Regions from separate parts of the Paenibacillus sp. 22594 genome, predicted to be linked through region 3. Evidence: riboswitches for the same ligand, from Rfam matches in the RefSeq annotation. Region 3 holds a riboswitch; each other region holds the start of a gene.

Region 1 (4,779 bases), on a different contig from region 3:
AGTTAATGAGCGATTCTTCCCGTCCTCAAGTTTTGTACAAAACTTGCTTCTCAACCATCATTCAGGCTGGTGAGCCTTGAAACAATACTTAAGATTGAACGGTCGAAGTAATCTCCAGGTTTTCAAGTCCAGCCTTGCGGCCGAGACGCGCGAGCTGCATTTTAAGGATAGGGTTATTTTCAAGGGTCAGGCTTACCTTTTCAAAACCATCTGCTTTGAACATGATAAAGCAGCCTTCCAGCAGAGGCACAACATCAGGAGCTGTAACATTTAATTTTCTGCAGTCAATTTGCAGTGCATATTCTGAAGGTGTGATCGGGTTAACGGTCTGCTGATAAGCTTGAATCGATTTGAGACCATCCTCATTGGAGAAAGTGCCTTCTAATTCAATATTAATGACCTTGTTAACAGAATCGGTTTTCAAAATAAATTTACCCATGTGCTCATCTCTCCCAAAATTAAATGTGTGATACGAATAACGGAATGTCGACTGTACGTTGTCGTTCAGTCATAGAATATATCCAAAATAACTTGTAGTTTTACGCCTGGATTCGACACAAAAACCATAGTTTTGGGATATTTTCCCTCTAATATAATCATATATTTCTCAAATAAGCAAGAAAAAAGTCGAATTGTGTATAAAATTGTTGAAAAAGAATTTATTGGATTTCCTCAAGCGTTGCTAGCAGCACATTAAAAGCAGTAATGACTCTTGGAGCGCCGATACAAGGCACCAGATGCAGTAAGATCCCTTTGATCTGATCCACAGTCATTCCGACGCTGAGCGCCATCACATAATGGACCCCGAGCTGCTCGAATTGCCCCATAGTAATCAAAGATGAAATAACAGCAATTTCCTTCCAGTCGGAACCAATCGTTGTGCGCTGAAAAATGTCCCCGTAGGCGTTGCCCATGATGTACTCGGCCAGTTCGGGAAAATGCTCTTTAACTGGAGCCAGTGCTTTGGCGCCGTAGTCGCCGGACAGGTTGGTAAAATGCTTTAGACCGCTGTTAATGGTGTTATCCACAGAGATGCCTCCTGAATTTTAATGAGCGGCAAGGATCGGCCATGAAAAGCATGATTCTTACCGCTGCTAAATCTTAGTTGAGATTCAACGTCCTATGGGCCGTTGGAGGCACTTCATCACGGTCCGTCAACAATTCAATGACAGCTACACGGTTTGACGCAACAGCGGCTTGTACAGCAATGTTGAATTGCTCCGCAGTTTCGCATTTGTAGCCTGTAGCTCCGAGTGACTCAGCGAATTTCACGGCATCCATAGGTACCTCGAAGATCGTGCCGTCAATTCTGCCTGTGGTCTTCTCCATCCCCTTAAGCGCCATATCCAGCTGCATGTTATTCACTACGATAAAGATTACCGGAATATTCTTGCAGACTGCGGTGTTGATTTCAGCACCAAGCATCATGAAACAGCCATCCCCGGTTATGCAGAAAATGGTTTCTTCAGGGGAAGCCACCTTAGCGCCAATAGCCATGCCAATGGAGTTGCCCATACAGGCAAAATAGGCATCGAAGACAAAACTGCCCGGTTTTTTCACGTTGTACCATTTCACAGCGTTGAAGCCATGGCTGCCGTCATCCACAAAAACGGTGTTGTTGTAAGGAATCAAATCGCTCAAGGTACTCATGACCGAAGCTAATGACAGCTTGGAGAGAACAGGCAACTCTTCCGCATAATGAACATCGGTTTCTGATATGTGTTTTTTTATAGCAGCGGTATCAATATTCTTTAGATAAAAAGCCAAGTTGTCGCGTAAATCGCCGCCTATAGAGATGGTCTGTGAAGATAAAATTTTTCCTACGAAGGTAGGGTCTACGTCAAATTGGATAAGTGTCTTCGGGTGATTTTCAGCCTTTAGATTGCAGATGGTCATGTCACTCAGACGTGATCCAAGCACAATGAACAGATCACTGCGGTTCAATAAATCTTCACCGTGCTTGCAGCCGCCAACACCAATTGGTCCATGATACAACGGGTGATCCCAAGGGATCGCACCTTTGCCTCCCGGTGAAGTAACGACAGGGATGTTAAAAGTTTCAGCCAGCTGAATGAGCTCTTGGTGTGCAGTAGAACGGTTAACCCCTTTGCCGGCAATAATAATAGGATGGCTGGAGGCATTGATTGCTGAAATCACGCGTTCGAAATTAGCAGTGCTTACGAGATGTTCACGCTCAGGGATCACTATCCGGCATTCTTCCAGCATTTCCGTCTGCACATCAAACGGGATACATAAATGGACCGGACCGCGCTGTCCGCCTAACGCGATAGAAATAGCATGGTTAAATAGGGTGCTAAAATGATCGCCGCGCTCCACCATTTTACTAAAGAGTGTAGCGGGTCTGAACATGTCCGCCAGGTCGGCCAGATAAGACGAAGAATCCTGGCACTGGGGAATTCCCAGTTCTTTGATAGATTGATGTCCGGTAATGAACAGCACAGGCAGGTTGTTCGCTTTAGCATGTGCTGCAGCAGTAAGGAGGTTGGTTCCGCCTGGACCCGAGGTCCCAAAAGCTACACCCAGCCTGCCGGTTTTGAGAGCATAGCCTGCTGCTTCGAACCCGGAACTGGACTCATGTCTGCCAGGAATAAATTCAATCCCGTAATCAACCATTTTCAGAACTACGGGACAAATAGACTTACCGATTATGCCAAAAGAATGTGTTACGCCGAGGTTTCGTAGTGCCTCAGCCATATAATCTGCGACTGTTTTCAGAAAATCCACCTACCCAATGTTTTTATTTAGCAAAAATAGAAAACCTGCACTCACGAGAGTACAGGTCGGCTGCAATGAATGACCGTAAAGAACAAGGTTTCCCCAGACCTTCGGTTGTTCAGCAACCTGGCTGTCATGGTCCCAAAAAAATGAGACTGTAGATCCATGGCTTTGCGTCATTCCCTTTCGGAGAATTTTGCCGTTATGATGCATTGAAAAAATGCATATTTTTACTTTACAATATATTTCTAACTCCTCTTTTGTCAATATATTTGTGCTGAAAAGCTCAGTTTTTGACGAAATTAACGAACAATGTTGATTGTAAAAAGACGTGCAGTTTAGAGTGGAAAATAGGGCGAACCCCAAAATATTCTAGTACAAAAAAGTCTTAATAATACAAATTGTGGAGTAATATTGAAACGGAAATCGAATAGGTACATGGAACTATATTTTTATCGGAAAAAGGATTATTTGACCGAAACAATAGGACGGAGCCTTTCTCTATCTGGGTTAATAAGGCTAGTGAACGAAACACCCTTCAGATCCAATCGCATACATTTTATTATTTTCAGTAAAAATAGCGGAGAGAAGTGCAAAAGAAATAACAGTTCTTACTGCTGCGAAAAAACCGGATTAATTGAAAATAACATTGATTATTTTGTGAACAAAAAAAGACCGCTTCATATGAAACGGCCTGAGAAAAAAGAGGTTAAAATTTGAAAATGTGGATCGTTTTCTGGAGTTGGAATACAGCTTGGGTCATTTTCTCTGTTTCTACGGCAACAGACTGAAGGGCATTAATTTGTTCGTTCATTGCTGCTGATACCTCTTGGGTTCCTGCCGCAGTTTCTTCAGTAATAGCAGAGATGTTTTCGATAGCTCCAGAAATTTTCAACGCGCTCTCCAGCATGATGTCACTCTCAGAAGAGAAGGAAGCAATTTGCTCAGTTATGTACTGAACGCTTTGCACAATCTGGGCGAAAATATTCGCTGTTTCAATGATCATTTCATTTTGTACTTGAACGACTTCCTCATTGATGGCAATATTCTCAATCGCTTGCTTGATATCGTTCTCAATACTGCGTACCAGACTGAATACTTCTTTGGTGGAGGCTGTAGATTCCTCGGCAAGCTTGCGCACTTCCTGGGCTACAACAGCGAAACCACGACCATGATCACCGGCACGTGCAGCTTCGATCGATGCATTGAGTGAGAGCAGGTTGGTCTGCTCGGCGATTTCTGTAATGGTTTTGGTGATCATCGTGATCCCCCGGGCATTGTGTGATAGTGCTTCAATCGTGTCGGCGACCTTCTGGGTAGCTTGTATATTCTTGCGCATGCCTTCTGCTTGAGTATCCACGGATTGGCGGCCTTTCTCAACTAATTCTAGCGTATGTATGGAACGTCTGTTCATTTCTTTGGTAGAGCTTGTGTAATTTGAAACCTTGGTTTCAATGTCTTTGATGGATTCGGTCATATCGGCGATGTCCACGGAAATTTCATTTGCGCCTAGAGCCAGTTCATTGGAAGAGGAGGAGACCTGGGCCATTACGATCTTCAGATTCTGATTCTTGTCCTCGATCCCGCGGCTGGCATCCATAACCTGTCGGGTAATCTGCGACGCTTCGGTAAGTATTTTCTTCAGCTTGTCGACCATCGTATTGAAGGAACGGCTGACTTCACCCATGGAACCGTTCTCATCTGCCCGGGTTGTAAAGTCACCCTTGGCAATCGTGTGGGTTACGTTGGAGATGTCATCAAAAGAGGATGTAAGCGTTCTCTCAATGAAGCGTGCAAGAGGGAAGGTCAGTGCAGCCAATACCGCTACCAATATAATGCCGATAATCATCTTGCCCATCACTACAAGTGTGATTAGTACAGGGACAGCGAATAGAGCGGCAACCAAGTAACAACCGGCTACAATTCTCTGTTTTAACGGAAGCTTGTTCATCCAGTCCATCATAAAAAGTTCCCCCTAAAATAATGTTGTGTATTGTAATATTATAGGCGTTTTCAGTGGATCTGGTCTATTGTAAGAATTGA
Region 2 (4,779 bases), on a different contig from region 3:
TCGAGGTGAACAAGGGGCAGCGGTTTATGATTCTCTCCAAGCTGCATGAATCCCTTGGCAACCTGCGCGGCGCAGTGATCGGTGTATGGGGTCTGGCTTTCAAACCGAACACCGATGATGTACGCGAAGCACCCGCCCTTGAAATTGTTGAGGCACTAGTGGCCGAAGGCGCTACAGTGAAGCTGTATGATCCGATTGCTGCAGATAACTTCAGACAGCAATACGATCATCCGCAGCTCCGCTGGTGCGGTCTGCCGGAAGAAGCGGCGGAAGGCAGTGATGCAGTATGCCTGCTGACCGACTGGAGCATGTTCAAGGATATTGATCTGCATAAGCTTGCGGAGAGCATGCGCCGCCAGGTGCTGATCGATGGCCGCAACGTGTACTCCAAAGAGCAGATCGAGGGCACCGGGCTCGAATATCATTCCGTCGGCCGCCCGCAAATGGGGGGCCTGAGCGGCTACTCCCCCAGCGTAGCCGGTGCGGTCTAATCCTTTGATCTTATCTGCTCTTGCCTGCAGCCCAAACAAGCGGCAATGCTGGATCTTTAGCAGGGCGCTTCGCCTGCGGGTGAAGCCAGTTGAAGGTTAGAGGAATTCACTGTAGCTGGCTACAGTGAAAATGCTGCTTGGGAAGCTGTTAAGGGAAGGAACGGAGAGGAATTTTGGAACTGTAGGAGCGTAGCGTCCGCCTTTGTCTGCAGATTTCCACCGTGACCAGCGGTTTAAATCAAGAAATCTGCAGACAACAGCGGCCGAAAGTCCAAACATTCCTTGCAGTGACTCCCGCAACAGTTGACCTTAAACATTGTCATGCAGCATAAAGCGAGAGTGGCATTCCTATCCTTCATGCGTCAGCCACCCGGCAGAAGCTTACGATAACAATCCGATATTTTCGCGACAAAACATAAATAGGAGGGTTCACATATGAAACTGGTACTTCTATCTGGCGGCTCTGGTAAACGTCTCTGGCCTTTGTCCAATGATTCACGTTCCAAGCAATTTCTGAAGGTACTGCAAAGTCCGGCAGGTGAGCCGGAGTCCATGGTACAGCGTGTATGGAGACAGCTGCAGGAGACAGGGATGGCGGAATCCTCCTACCTTGCGACCGGCCGCAGCCAAGTGGAGATGATACAGAGCCAGCTCGGCACAGAAGTGCCAATCATTGTGGAGCCGGAACGCCGTGATACCTTCCCGGCCATCGCTTTGACTGCAGCTTATCTGTATTCGGTGGCAGGAGTGTCTCCCAGCGAGACCGTGGCCATTTTGCCGGTCGATCCTTATGTGGAGGCATCATTTTTTGACACCGTCGTCCAGCTTGAAGCAACGATGGAACAAAGCGGCGCAAACCTGGCGCTGATGGGTGTTGTTCCTGAGCTGGCTTCTGAGAAATACGGCTATATTATTCCTACAAGCGACGAGGCGGCGGCAAGCGGCTATCTGCAGGTGAGCCATTTCCAGGAGAAGCCGGACCGTGTACAGGCTGAGGAACTGATCAGCAAGGGCGCGTTGTGGAACTGCGGAGTATTTGCATTCCGCTTGGGTTATTTACTGGATATTTTGCAGCGTAAAGGTTTGCCTTTGAACTATGAGGAGCTGCAGAAGCAATATAAATTGCTGGCTTCCATCAGTTTTGACTACGAAGTGGTGGAAAAAGAGGAGAATATCGTCGTTCAGCCGTACGCCGGTTTCTGGAAGGATCTTGGCACCTGGAATACCCTCACCGAGGAAATGAGCAGCAACCACGTGGGCAAAGGGTTCGTGACTGCCGATTCTGAAGGAACCTGCCTGATCAACGAACTGGATATTCCGATTACAGTCATCGGTGCGAAAGATTTAATCATCGCAGCCAGCCCGGATGGCATTCTGGTTACTCACAAAGCGGAAAGCCCGCGGATTAAGGAAGTGCTGAAGTCTTTTGAACAAAGACCCATGTACGAGGAACGCCGCTGGGGCCACTATAAGGTTATTGATTATGTGAAATATGATGAGGGCAACGAGGTGCTGACCAAGCGGATTTTCATAGCCGAAGGAAAAAACATCAGCTATCAGCTGCATCACAAACGCAGTGAAATCTGGACGATCGTCAGCGGGGAAGCCAGCATTGTGCTGAATGAGAAGATGCATAATGTGAAAGCGGGAGATGTTGTGCGCATACCGGAAGGCACGAAACATGCAATCCTGGCGTTGACCGATGTGGAGTTCATTGAGGTGCAGACCGGTTCAGAGCTGGTAGAAGAGGATAATATCCGCATCACACTGGACTGGAAAGATATTGCTCTTCAGCAATTTATTTCGTGAAAATAGCAGCGCTTAACGCGCTGTAGAATTCGACTGAACCGTCCCGGAACCTGTGTTGGGTGGTCCTAAACATAGGGCTAAAATATCTATTTACCCAATTGTGGCAAATCCAAAACAGGTATTAAGAACCATTTATTAAGAAAAATTCATTAATGCTCTAAACTAAAAATTTAATAGAGACGATACTTACGGTAAGAGGGATAAATCCTTCCAAAACGAAAAAGGCAAACCTAATCGAAAGATAGGGACGCAAAGCTATAGGGCCTTCGAAAGAGTGGCAGCCTGGCTACCGAAAGGAAGATGAATTTTGACAACTTACCGTAAGTCGCGTCTGCTGTGCACCATTTTAACGATTGCCCTGTTGTTGACTGCTGTACCACTGGGTTTGGGGGCTGCGCCTTCGACCGCAGCTGCTTCGAGTTCTTCAGCACCGGTTAATCCGGATGCTTCAGCTGAAGCTGTCAAGCTGCTTGACAATCTGTACACCATTTCCGGAAAAGGCATTATCACAGGCCAGCATGACTACCTGGAGAGCCCGGATGAGTTCAGTAACAAACTAAAGGGAACCAGCGGACAATTCGCTGCCCTCCACGGATTCGAGCTTGGCGTGATCAGCGGCCAGTCGGAAAGTACTGCAGCAACTCAGCGCAAAAATGTAGTGAACAGTGCGATCAACTGGTATAAAAATGGCGGCATCGTCGCCATGACCTTCCATGAGCAACTGCCCGGGACCTCCTATCTGTGGTCCAATGTGCAGAAGACGCTCAGCCAAGAGGACTTCAATAAGTATGTAACACCTGGAACAGCCCAATACAACAGCCTCATCGCCGATCTCGACAAAGTGGCGGTTTCGCTCAAAAGCTTGCGGGACGCGGGCGTTCCTGTACTTTGGAGACCTTACCACGAAATGAACGGCAACTGGTTCTGGTGGGGGAAGAAAAACAATTTTGCGGAACTTTGGAATATTATGTATGAGCGTTTTGTGGGCGTTCATCAATTAAACAACCTGCTGTGGGTATGGAACCCGAATGCTCCCAATGCCTGGTCTGATCCATACGAACTGACCTATCCGGGAGCGGGTAAGGTAGACGTCCTTGCAGCAGATATATATAACAATGATTATATGAACAAGTATTATGACAACCTGTTGATCCTCGCGAACGGCAAACCCATTGCTATCGGCGAAAATGGTGAAATGCCAAGTACAGCCAAGCTCCAGCTTTCCCAGAGAAAATGGGTATACATGATGAACTGGGGAAAAATGCTCTATGAGAATAACAGTACAGATACCATCAAAAATTTTATGAGTGACAGCTACACAGTATCGCTTAATGAATATAAAGCTGGGGTAGTGCAGACACCTGCTCCAACTGTCACACCGACGGCAACGCCAACACCAACTGCTACACCGACGGCAACGCCAACTGCAACACCGACTGCTACGCCAACTGCCACACCGACGGCAACACCAACGCCGACTGCTACGCCAGCGCCTGTACCCACAGCAACGGTAAAGCCAATAACCACTCCAGCGTCCGGTGATACAGTACAGACGCCTGTTGTGAATGGACTTCACGGAGAGTATTTCAACAACATGACGCTTTCAGGCACACCTGCAATGGTCCGTGACGACGCTCTGCTTAATTTCAACTGGCGTCAAGGCTCACCGGCCAGCTCCATAAAGGTGGATGGGGTCTCGGCCCGCTGGACCGGGCAGATCAAGCCTTTATACAGTGAGACCTACCAGATTATCACTACTTCTGACGATGGTATCCGTGTCTGGATTAATGGCATAGCCGTAATCGACAGCTGGACCAAGCAGAGCGGAACCGAACGTTTCGGAAGTATCGCTATGACGGCTGGACAGCTCTATGATATCAGAGTGGAATATTATGAAAATGCAGGCGATGCCAACATTCGTTTGATGTGGCAAAGCGCAAGCCAGGTCAAAGCGACTGTCCCAACAAGCGCATTGTTTGTAAATACGTCAGCAGCCAGCGTAAGCAAAACATCGCTGGCGCTTGTAGAAGCACCAACACCAACACCGACACCAACACCAACACCAACACCAACACCGGTGCCAACACCTACACCAACGCCGGTGCCAACGCCGGTGCCAACGCCGGTGCCAACACCAACACCGACACCAACACCGGTGCCAACACCGACACCAACACCGGTGCCAACACCGACACCAACACCGGTGCCAACACCAACACCGACGCCGACACCAACACCGGTGCCAACACTGGCACCAACGCCGGCTCTAACAGTGGCCCCTACAGCAAACGGGCTGCAGGCGGAATATTTCAATAATATGCAGTTAACCGGTGCTCCCACAGTTGTACGCACCGATGCTTTGCTGGATTTCAACTGGCGGCTGGGTACACCGGATGCTGCGATTGGCATTGATTTCTTTTCCGTAAGATGGAGTGGCAAGATCAAACCGCTGTATAGCGAAACCTATCAGATTTATACA
Region 3 (4,779 bases):
CAGGGCCTCGGGAGGCGAGCCTACTCTTTTTGGATATGAGATCAAGTCGGTGCTTTCCGGTTCAATGGAGCCTGGTATTCAAACCGGATCCATCGTTGCCCTGAAACCCGGAGGAGACATGACCCGGTTCACTAAGGGCGATGTCATCACCTTTATGAGCGAGGATAATGTTCTGATCACTCACCGTATTGTGGATGCTTCAGCAAAAACCGCTGCCGGCGAGGTCATCTATCATACCAAAGGCGATAACAATGACGCCGTGGATATGACCCCCGTAAGTTCAGGGAATATTGTGGCCGAGTACACCGGAGTCACCATTCCTTATGTAGGATATGCCATGAATTTTGCCGCCTCCAAAGCCGGCAGTGTGGTCCTGATGATCGTTCCCGGACTGCTGCTCCTGCTCTATGCGCTCTACAGTTCATGGAAGGCTCTTACGGCGCTTGAGAAAAAAAACACCGTGCTTCCCCAGGCACCTCCGGGAACTGACATACAGCCCTGATCCGATTGTCCGCTTCCGCCTACGAAACGGAAGATACAATATACATTTATCATTCGCTTTACTAATCAGAGGAGGAATTAGAATATGGGTATCAAGAAAACATTGGGTTTTGGCATGGCATCGGCAGCACTCGGTTTGTCTTTGATTGGCGGAGGAACCTTCGCATATTTCAGCGATACTGCGACAAGTACGGCAACCTTCGCAGCAGGCACACTGGATCTGAATTCTGATCCTTCCGTAATCGTGGATATCCCTAACCTGAAACCGGGTGATACCGTAAGCAAAACCTTCAAGCTCAAAAATGACGGAACCCTGGATATCGGCTCAATATTGCTGAAGACCACCACAGAGATTACAGATACGCTTGGCGACAACAACGGTGTCGATCTCAGCAAATTCATCAAGGTTAAATTTCTGAAAAACAATGATAAAGGAACCATTCTCACACCGGAGGTTGTCGTATACGAAACCACACTGGATGCCTTGAAGAGCCAAACCCCCGATCTTGTAAACAATACCGGTCTGGATCAAATCTGGACGGAAGCTGACGGCATCAAAGCTCAGAGCAGCGACAGCTTTACAGTCAAGTTCGAATTCGTTGACAACGGTGAAACGCAGAACTATTTCCAAAAGGATAAGCTGAAGCTGACTTGGAACTTCGAGGCCAAACAAGGCCCTAAAAAAGATTATTAATTCATAACGGACTGCATTCTGAAGCAGCCTACCCTGATTCCGGAGCCGGAGCAGATTAGGCTGTTTTTTCTTTGTAACGATTGATTTTTGTCCGTTTTACGGAAATTTGTTATACTGACAAGTGGAAACGGCTTCGCCGTCATTTAAAGACGGTATCCGCTTCAGCGAGAAATATAAGGATAATTTATAGCGTGAAACATATAAATTCTTATATTTTAACAATAAGTACGGAGGGGCGTTGTAATCGTGCCGGATAATATGGGAAGTCGCATCCACCAACTCCGTCTGGAAAAAGGCTGGTCCTTATCCGAATTAGCGGACAAGGCTGATGTGGCAAAATCATACTTAAGCAATGTAGAAAGAAATATCCAATCCAACCCCTCTATTCAATTCATCGAAAAAATCGCCGATGCGCTCCAGGTGTCTATCCACAGCCTGCTCTATGGCGAGCCCTCAGAGACTGACGAATCCGCACTAGATGGCGAATGGTTCCGGCTCGTTCAGGAAGCCATGGCTTCCGGTATAAGCAAACGGGAATTCAAAGAATTCCTCGATTATCAAAAATGGCGGCTGGAGCAGAAGGATCAATAATGGACGATCGTCCTAGGTTGTCCTAAGGCTCCAGCGATACAGAAAAGGGCACAGCGTATGACCGCTGTGCCCTTTTCTGTATGTATTCCCGCAAAGTAACGCCCCTACATCACCTGCAACGTTGTCTTTTCACTTAAAAACCGGCGGATTTCATCTGCCCCGATGCCTGCTTTCTTCGCCGACATCAGCAAATACACCCATTCTAGATCCAGATCACCCATCAGCAGTTCTCCGTCATTCCCCTGGTTGGACTTATCCAAGATATCTCCTCCTAGAATTTTTGCGTCCCCAGGCAGTCCGGCCGTCGTAGTAGTTGAAGCATTTCTACATTAGACCCGAGACTTTGTGTCCCTGCCTTTCAGCAGGTTTACCCTTTACTGGATCCTTTACATGAAAGGATCTGGTTAGAAAACAATGAAACCGTTATCCGCAATAACATTATATAAGATCTCACAAGAAAAGTGTGTCGATTTATGGAATTTATTTATGACAAGTAGTGCAAAAGAACAGTTTTTTTTGCTGGGATTTGTCCAATAGATATGACCTTAGGAACTGTTCATGAAGCATTTGTGGGCATTCGTAGGTAATTATCACCTTATTATACGGTTCACATCCAGCTTCCGGTAACCGATATCCGTTTTTCATCATTTAAGGACTGAATCATGCCGTTTTGCGAACGGATTCCCCGAAAGTATGAATTGATTACACGCCTTGAAAGTAGCACAATAAGATGAGGAATGAAACCGCAACCATCGCAGCTCCACTGGGCGCCCAAGCCTCATGCGGCACGTGGAGTTCATCCGTTAGGAGGATGTATTCATGGCAGTTAAAGAGCCCTATAACGAATCCATTTGGAGTAAGTATCACGGCCCCAATCTGGGCTACATTCAAGAAAAATATGAGCAATTTGTTCATGATCCTTCATCCGTAGAACATCATTACCGCGATTTGTTTACCGTTTCCGGCCCTCCTCCGCTCGCTCCGGATGCCGTTCAGGCCCCGCAACCGGCCCTTTCGGGAGACACCGCGTGGCTTAGAAAGGCCGTACGAGCTTCCAAGCTAATCGCCAATATTCGTATATATGGCCATATGGCCGCCAATATCGATCCGCTGGAGCAGGGGAACAACCCTATGGCGAAATGGCTGGATTATCAAACCTATGACTTGACCCGCGAGGACCTGATTGCCTTGCCTGCCTCGCTGATCTGGGAGAATGCGCCGCCGGATGTTCATACCGCCTGGGATGCCGTTCACCGGATGCGTCAGGCATATACGCAGACTATCGCCTACGAATTCGGACATGTGCACGACGAACAGGAGCTTCGCTGGCTGAACAGTCAAGCAGAGTCCACAAGCTCCCCCGCGCCGCTGAATAATACTGAGCGCAAAGAGCTGCTGAACCGCCTGATCCAGGTAGAGCAGTTTGAGACCTTCCTGCATAAGACCTTTGTCGGCCAAAAACGCTTCAGCCTGGAAGGCAATGACGCGCTGGTTCCCATGCTGGACGAGATTGTCCGTGCCGCCGCGCATGATGGTGCAGAGCATATCCTGATGGGCATGGCCCACCGCGGACGGCTGAATGTGCTGGCTCATATTCTCGGAAAACCCTATGATATTATTTTCTCGGAATTCCATCATTCTCCGAATAAGGAGCTTTTCCCTTCTGAAGGCTCCATGGGCATTAACTACGGCTGGACCGGCGATGTGAAATACCATCTGGGCGCTGACCGCGCCGTGCGCGAGGGCGAGACCGTCCGGACCCGGATTACACTGGCCAATAACCCAAGCCATCTGGAATTCGTCAACCCTGTCGTTGAAGGCTTTACACGTGCAGCTCAGGAAGACCGGAATTCCCCGGGTTTGCCGCAGCTCGACACGAACAAGGCCATTGCTGTGCTGATGCATGGGGATGCCGCTTTTCCCGGCGAAGGGATTGTTGCGGAAACGCTCAACATCGGCAAGCTCAAAGGGTACTCCAATGGCGGTACGGTGCATATTATCGTCAATAACCGGATCGGTTTCACTACCGAAAGTGAAGATTCCCGTTCTACCCATTATGCCAGCGACCTTGCCAAAGGCTATGAAATCCCCGTGGTTCATGTCAATGCCGATGATCCGGAGGCCTGCATCTCGGCTGTCCGCTTGGCCAGCGCCTACCGCAATCAGTTCAAGAAGGATTTCGTGATTGATCTGATCGGATACCGCCGCCACGGCCATAATGAGATGGATGATCCTGAAACCACACAGCCGATTGTGTACGGCAGAGTGCGGAACCATCCCACGGTCTACCGTATCTATGCGGAACGCCTGCAGCGGGAGAAGATCATCACAGCAGATGATGTGAGCCAGATGAACCTTGATGCCGAAAAAGTGCTGCAGGAAGCCTTCGACCTGATGAAGGATGGCAAGCGTAAGAACGGAGAAGCCAAAACCTCGGTACCACTCGAAACGGAAGCAGCCCAGCCGCAATCCACGGCGGTGCAGCTGGAGCAGCTGCAGCAGATCAACCGGGAGCTGCTTACGGTACCGGAAGGCTTCAAGGTGTATCCGAAGCTGGAGCGGATTCTGCAGCGCCGCAAGGATGCGCTGAATGACGGGGAACGGGTAGACTGGGCACTGGCCGAAACGCTGGCATTCGCCACTATCCTGAAGGACGGTACGCCGATCCGCCTAAGCGGCCAGGATTCCCAGAGAGGGACCTTCGCCCACCGTCATCTGGTGCTGCACGACAGCGAGACAGGTGCGCTGTTCTCTCCGCTGCACCAGCTTAGCAATTCCAAGGCCTCCTTCGGGGTGTACAACAGCCCGCTCTCGGAAGCCTCGGTACTCGGCTACGAATACGGCTACAATGTGTTCGCGCCAGAAACCTTCGTGATCTGGGAAGCACAGTATGGCGACTTTGCCAATGCCGCTCAGGTTATCATCGACCAGTTCATCGCTGCCGGACGCGCGAAATGGACCCAGCGCAGCAATCTGACGATCCTGCTGCCGCA
Region 4 (4,779 bases), on a different contig from region 3:
AGGCACAAGATGAAATGTCTCACGGTCCGGCAGCCTTGGGCCACCTTAATTGCTCTTAAGGAAAAGCAGTTCGAGACCCGTTCCTGGCAAACAGCATACCGTGGTGAGCTGGCTATTCATGCCGGGATGGGGATCGACAAATCCGCCTGCAGGCAGGAGCCGATCCAGTCGGCTTTGGCACGGCATGGATTCAGTGCAGACAACCTTCCTCTCGGAGCCATTATCGCTACAAGCCGTCTGGCCGACTGCTACCAGGTGACGGATGAGGATTCCGGAGCGGGCTGGCCGGGCGGCAATGAATTTGCTTTTGGCGATTATTCACAAGGGCGTTATGCCTGGAAGCTGGAAGAGGTAACGGCGCTTGTTCATCCGATTCCCGCAAAAGGCAGGCTGAGCTTCTGGGAACACCCTGTGCTGGAGGGAGAGCAGTGAACCGCTGGGCTGTACAACCTTTTGGCATAATCGAAATTTATTTAGCGGCCCAAGCCATTATTGGGTATGAACCGGCTGACTCGCGGGTAATCTTCTTATAAGGCCGTTGGTGCAGCCAATGAAATGAACCCCGCGTGATCATCAGGATGATAAGAAAGGGCGTATGCATAGGAAATGGGAAGTCTCCTTATTGCGTGGCTTTGTATGCTGTGTTTGTATTTTTCGTTCGAGGATAAGGTTAGCCGGAAAATTATCTTTCCCGTGGCGCTGGTCGTTTTTTTAGGCACCCTGGGCTATTGGAAGCTTTTAATGTAATTTTTATGTAATTATAAGCTTGTTTTCAGGTTAAGGATATATATTGAATGTACCAGACACTCCCCAGTGTTTATAGATAGCTTACAGGGTCTTGCCAACTCCCTTGGCGAGGCCCGTTTTTTTTATTTTGTTTGACTGACCCTAAGTATTTATAAACAAGATCAATAAATGTGATATTTTTCACAATAAAATACGAAGAATTATTATATATTAAATTTGAAATACTAAAGATTAAAGTGTAAGAAATAAAGCACCCCAAAGAGGAGAATGATGATGAGTCATGAAGGAAGTCTCCGCCGTGGTTTGGCATTTGGTTTATTTTTGAGCATTCCGTTATGGATGTCGATGATTGGCTGGATTCAACTGCTGTAACATACCAATCAGCTATATTCGCATTGTCTGATTACGAGAGCGCATATAGCATACATAGAGGTGGATCAAGAACTGCTTACGGTTGTTTCCGTGGCAGTTCTTTTGTTTTTTTTGCAAGTCTGGAGAATATTAGGCGTATAGTTCAATAATACTATTTTTAATATTTTAAATTTCAGATAAAATGCAGGTTTGGGACTTTTTAAGAGTAATCCTTAGATCCGACGCTATTTCGTATGCAAGTGAAGTTTTGGTGTATGTAAGCTATAATCCCTTATGTACAAAGGGTTGTCCAATATCTGTATGTGCCAAGCACCTGAAAAAACACTAAAGGAATAGATTGACAATAGGGGGGTGGAGGGATAAACTGGAACTAGTTCGAAAGTAACAATTGTCATAGACTACATAAGAATCGCCAAATTACACACCATCATGTATAAACGCAAACTGTTCGAAAGGACAGGACGCAAAGTCAGGAATCTAATGCCCGCAAGCAGGGGCTATGATCGTCCGGCCGCCGTGAAGCTAACCCTTCGTGGCGGTTTTTTTGTTGTTATATGTTTTTGGCGAAATCATAGAATAAGTTACTAGGAGGTGCATGCGATTGAAAAAAAGAACACAGAAGGCAGCAGCTCTGTTACTGACAGGGGTGTTGATATTGGGCAGTACGATTACTTGGGGATGGAACGTTAGTGCAGCGGCTAATATGCCGTATACCCCAACACCTGTTTTGGGCGTTGCCGGCAATTTTAACGCATTTATATTTGGGGATTTCACGCAATCATATGATCAGATTCATGGAAGGCTTGCGGCTGAAGGGAATATTACTTTGCAAGGGTACGGTGTATCCAAGGATGCGCCTGGCGGGGATGTGCTGGTTGCAGGCAAGAATCTCAGTCTGACAGACGGTACAATATATGGCGCAGCAGTATATGGCGGCAGTATAACCAATACACGTGCAGACCTTAAGGAAACTCCCCGGAAGGGAACACCGATTGATTTTGCAGCCGAGGAACAGTTTTTGATACAGCGTTCGGATGAATTAGCCGCTTTGCCGCAGACACAGCCTTTTGTAAAAGAATACGGGAAGATCACCATTAACGCTCCGGATTCCTATAATGTCATTCGTCTGGCCGCTGCTGATTTGGCTGATGCCAATGGCTTGCAGTTCAACATAACAGGTGATGCCACCGTGGTTATTAATGTGAGCGGGAGCTCGGTGAAGATTCCTAATTTTCAATTCTGGGGAGGCAAAGCCCGTAAGGTACTGTTCAATTTCTATGAAGCTGCTTCTTTGAATATTGGGAATACAACCATTGAGGGCACCATACTGGCTCCTCATGCCAGCGTCTTTTATGATCACGCAGAACTTCATGGCACTCTAATCGCAAAAGCGTTCAGTGGTTATGTGCAGATGCACCACTATCCGTATGACGGGTCGGAACCACCTATAAAGCCAACACCAACACCAAGCGCATCGACATCACCAACACCAAGCGCATCGACATCACCATCGCCGAGCGCATCGACATCACCAACACCAAGCGCATCAACGTCACCAACGCCGAGTGCGTCAACGTCACCAACACCAAGCGCGTCGACGTCACCAACGCCAAGCGCGTCGACGTCACCAACGCCGAGCGCATCGACATCTCCAACGCCGAGCGCATCGACATCACCGACACCAAGCGCATCTGCATCACCGACGCCGAGTGCATCGCCAACGCCGACAGCGCCACCAAGCGCGTCACCAACGCCAAGCGCGTCGACGTCACCAACACCTAGTGCATCGGCAACGCCAACGCCGACAGCACCACCAAGCGCGTCTCCAACACCAAGCGCGTCTCCAACACCGAGCGCATCGACATCACCGACGCCGAGTGCATCGGCAACGCCAACGCCGACAGCGCCACCAAGCGCGTCACCAACGCCAAGCGCGTCAACGTCACCAACACCGAGTGCATCGGCAACGCCAACGCCGACAGCGCCACCAAGCGCGTCACCAACACCGAGCGCATCGACGTCACCAACGCCGAGTGCATCGACATCACCAACACCAAGCGCATCGACGTCACCAACGCCGAGTGCATCGGCAACGCCAACGCCGACAGCGCCACCGAGCGCGTCACCAACACCGAGCGCATCGACGTCACCAACACCAAGCGCATCGACGTCACCAACACCGAGCGCATCGACGTCACCAACACCGAGCGCATCGACATCACCAACACCAAGCGCGACACCATCACCGGTGGTGAACCCGTCGCCTACGCCTACAAGCGTAGTAACACCGACACCAACGTCAAACACTACAATCATTTTTGTTCCGGTAACCGTGCCAACACCAACGCCAACAACGTTAATCGGTACGATTGTAGACGATACGGTAATCAATGATGATCCAATACCTTTGGGGCCGGTGGCAACGCTAGCTCCATCTCAGCCGACAGCATCACTCCAGCCTACACCAGCTCCTGCCCCTGCTCCGTCAGCAACAGTAACACCGAAGTCTGGGGATGAAGTGATACTAGATGATGAGATTCCTTTGGGCAGTGTGGATACACCCGACAAGCTGCCGCAGACCGGGGAATCCAGTCCGGCACCTTATTACATCGCCGGTCTGGGAATAGCAGGCTTGGGCTTGCTGCTCAGCAGAACAGCAAGAAGCAATAAACGCAAACGGTAAAAGTAACTGGAAGCCATATAGATGATGGAATACTTCATCGTAACGGGTTAGAGGATATAATTCACAGCAGTAAAACAAGTGATAAAAACAGGGCCCCTTCACCATGAAGGAGTCCTGTTCTTTTGTTTGGTCATTTAATGAATTTTTCCAGGATTCAGCTGGATTTCCAGTTGGTCCCCGAGCCATGTTATACTATGCAAAAATCGGGTGGCGCTAAGGCCACTCTTAAGTGGGATTCCATTTTACCGAAGAAAGGTGACAAACATTCATGTGGAGTGTAATTATAATTGCCGCCTTGCTGATCATTGCTGGCGGTGTGACTTATGCAGGATTCTTTTTTTATGGTGTTGCGATCAAGCGGGCGCCGAAGGAGTTTCTGGCCAAGACTCCTGATCTTAAGGTAGACCCGCCGGTTGCCGGGGCATCCTGGGGGGAAGGGGCGGAGTGGGTATCCCGTCACACCTTCAGAAATATTGAAATTTCATCTGATGACGGGCTGACGCTGCGAGGCTATTATCTGCCGTCAGAGCGTGCCGCGGGGCGGACCGCTATTATAGCCCACGGATATTCCGGTAAAGGTAAGGATATGGGGGCATGCGCCAAAATCTATTATGAGACCATGGGCTATAATGTGCTGATTCCCGATGCCCGTGGACATGGCGACAGCAAGGGGGATTATATCGGGTTCGGCTGGCCGGAGCGCCGGGATTATCTGAAGTGGATCGGGTACATCCTTGCGGAGGACGGGCCGGAGGCGCAGATTGTGCTGCACGGGATATCCATGGGCGGGGCAACCGTGATGATGACTTCAGGAGAAGAGCTTCCGCCGCAGGTAAAAGTTATCGTAGCCGACTGTGGATATACCTCTGTCAAAGCACAGCTGTCTTACCAGCTGTGGCGGATGTACCATCTGCCAAGCTTTCCTTTCGTACATATGGCGAGCCTCATCACCCGCATCAAGGCAGGATATTTCTTTG

The links. A riboswitch is a leader RNA that binds a small molecule or an ion and turns the genes downstream of it on or off. The one in region 3 is predicted to bind cyclic di-GMP.
Region 1: it holds a riboswitch for cyclic di-GMP, as region 3 does, so the genes downstream of both, ACTJKB_RS09860 (thiamine pyrophosphate-binding protein) here and ACTJKB_RS21360 (anti-repressor SinI family protein) in region 3, are expected to answer to the same signal.
Region 2: it holds a riboswitch for cyclic di-GMP, as region 3 does, so the genes downstream of both, ACTJKB_RS16430 (PA14 domain-containing protein) here and ACTJKB_RS21360 (anti-repressor SinI family protein) in region 3, are expected to answer to the same signal.
Region 4: it holds a riboswitch for cyclic di-GMP, as region 3 does, so the genes downstream of both, ACTJKB_RS24850 (choice-of-anchor A family protein) here and ACTJKB_RS21360 (anti-repressor SinI family protein) in region 3, are expected to answer to the same signal.

Annotation. Positions count from the first base shown of each region.
Region 1 is NZ_JBQENA010000002.1:686,058-690,836, forward strand. It holds gene ACTJKB_RS09850 (hypothetical protein) at 89-439, opposite strand; gene ACTJKB_RS09855 (carboxymuconolactone decarboxylase family protein) at 660-1,028, opposite strand; gene ACTJKB_RS09860 (thiamine pyrophosphate-binding protein) at 1,102-2,715, opposite strand; cyclic di-GMP riboswitch class I at 2,854-2,947, opposite strand; gene ACTJKB_RS09865 (methyl-accepting chemotaxis protein) at 3,446-4,696, opposite strand.
Region 2 is NZ_JBQENA010000004.1:504,435-509,213, reverse strand. It holds gene ACTJKB_RS16440 (UDP-glucose dehydrogenase family protein) at 1-491, shown strand, start outside; gene ACTJKB_RS16435 (sugar phosphate nucleotidyltransferase) at 927-2,300, shown strand; cyclic di-GMP riboswitch class I at 2,514-2,594, shown strand; gene ACTJKB_RS16430 (PA14 domain-containing protein) at 2,608-4,779, shown strand, end outside.
Region 3 is NZ_JBQENA010000007.1:37,194-41,972, forward strand. It holds gene sipW (signal peptidase I SipW) at 1-502, shown strand, start outside; gene ACTJKB_RS21350 (TasA family protein) at 587-1,195, shown strand; gene ACTJKB_RS21355 (helix-turn-helix domain-containing protein) at 1,454-1,786, shown strand; gene ACTJKB_RS21360 (anti-repressor SinI family protein) at 1,891-2,046, opposite strand; cyclic di-GMP riboswitch class I at 2,075-2,168, opposite strand; gene ACTJKB_RS21365 (2-oxoglutarate dehydrogenase E1 component) at 2,606-4,779, shown strand, end outside.
Region 4 is NZ_JBQENA010000009.1:174,204-178,982, reverse strand. It holds gene ACTJKB_RS24855 (ASCH domain-containing protein) at 10-432, shown strand; cyclic di-GMP riboswitch class I at 1,548-1,638, shown strand; gene ACTJKB_RS24850 (choice-of-anchor A family protein) at 1,721-3,802, shown strand; gene ACTJKB_RS24845 (alpha/beta hydrolase) at 4,071-4,779, shown strand, end outside.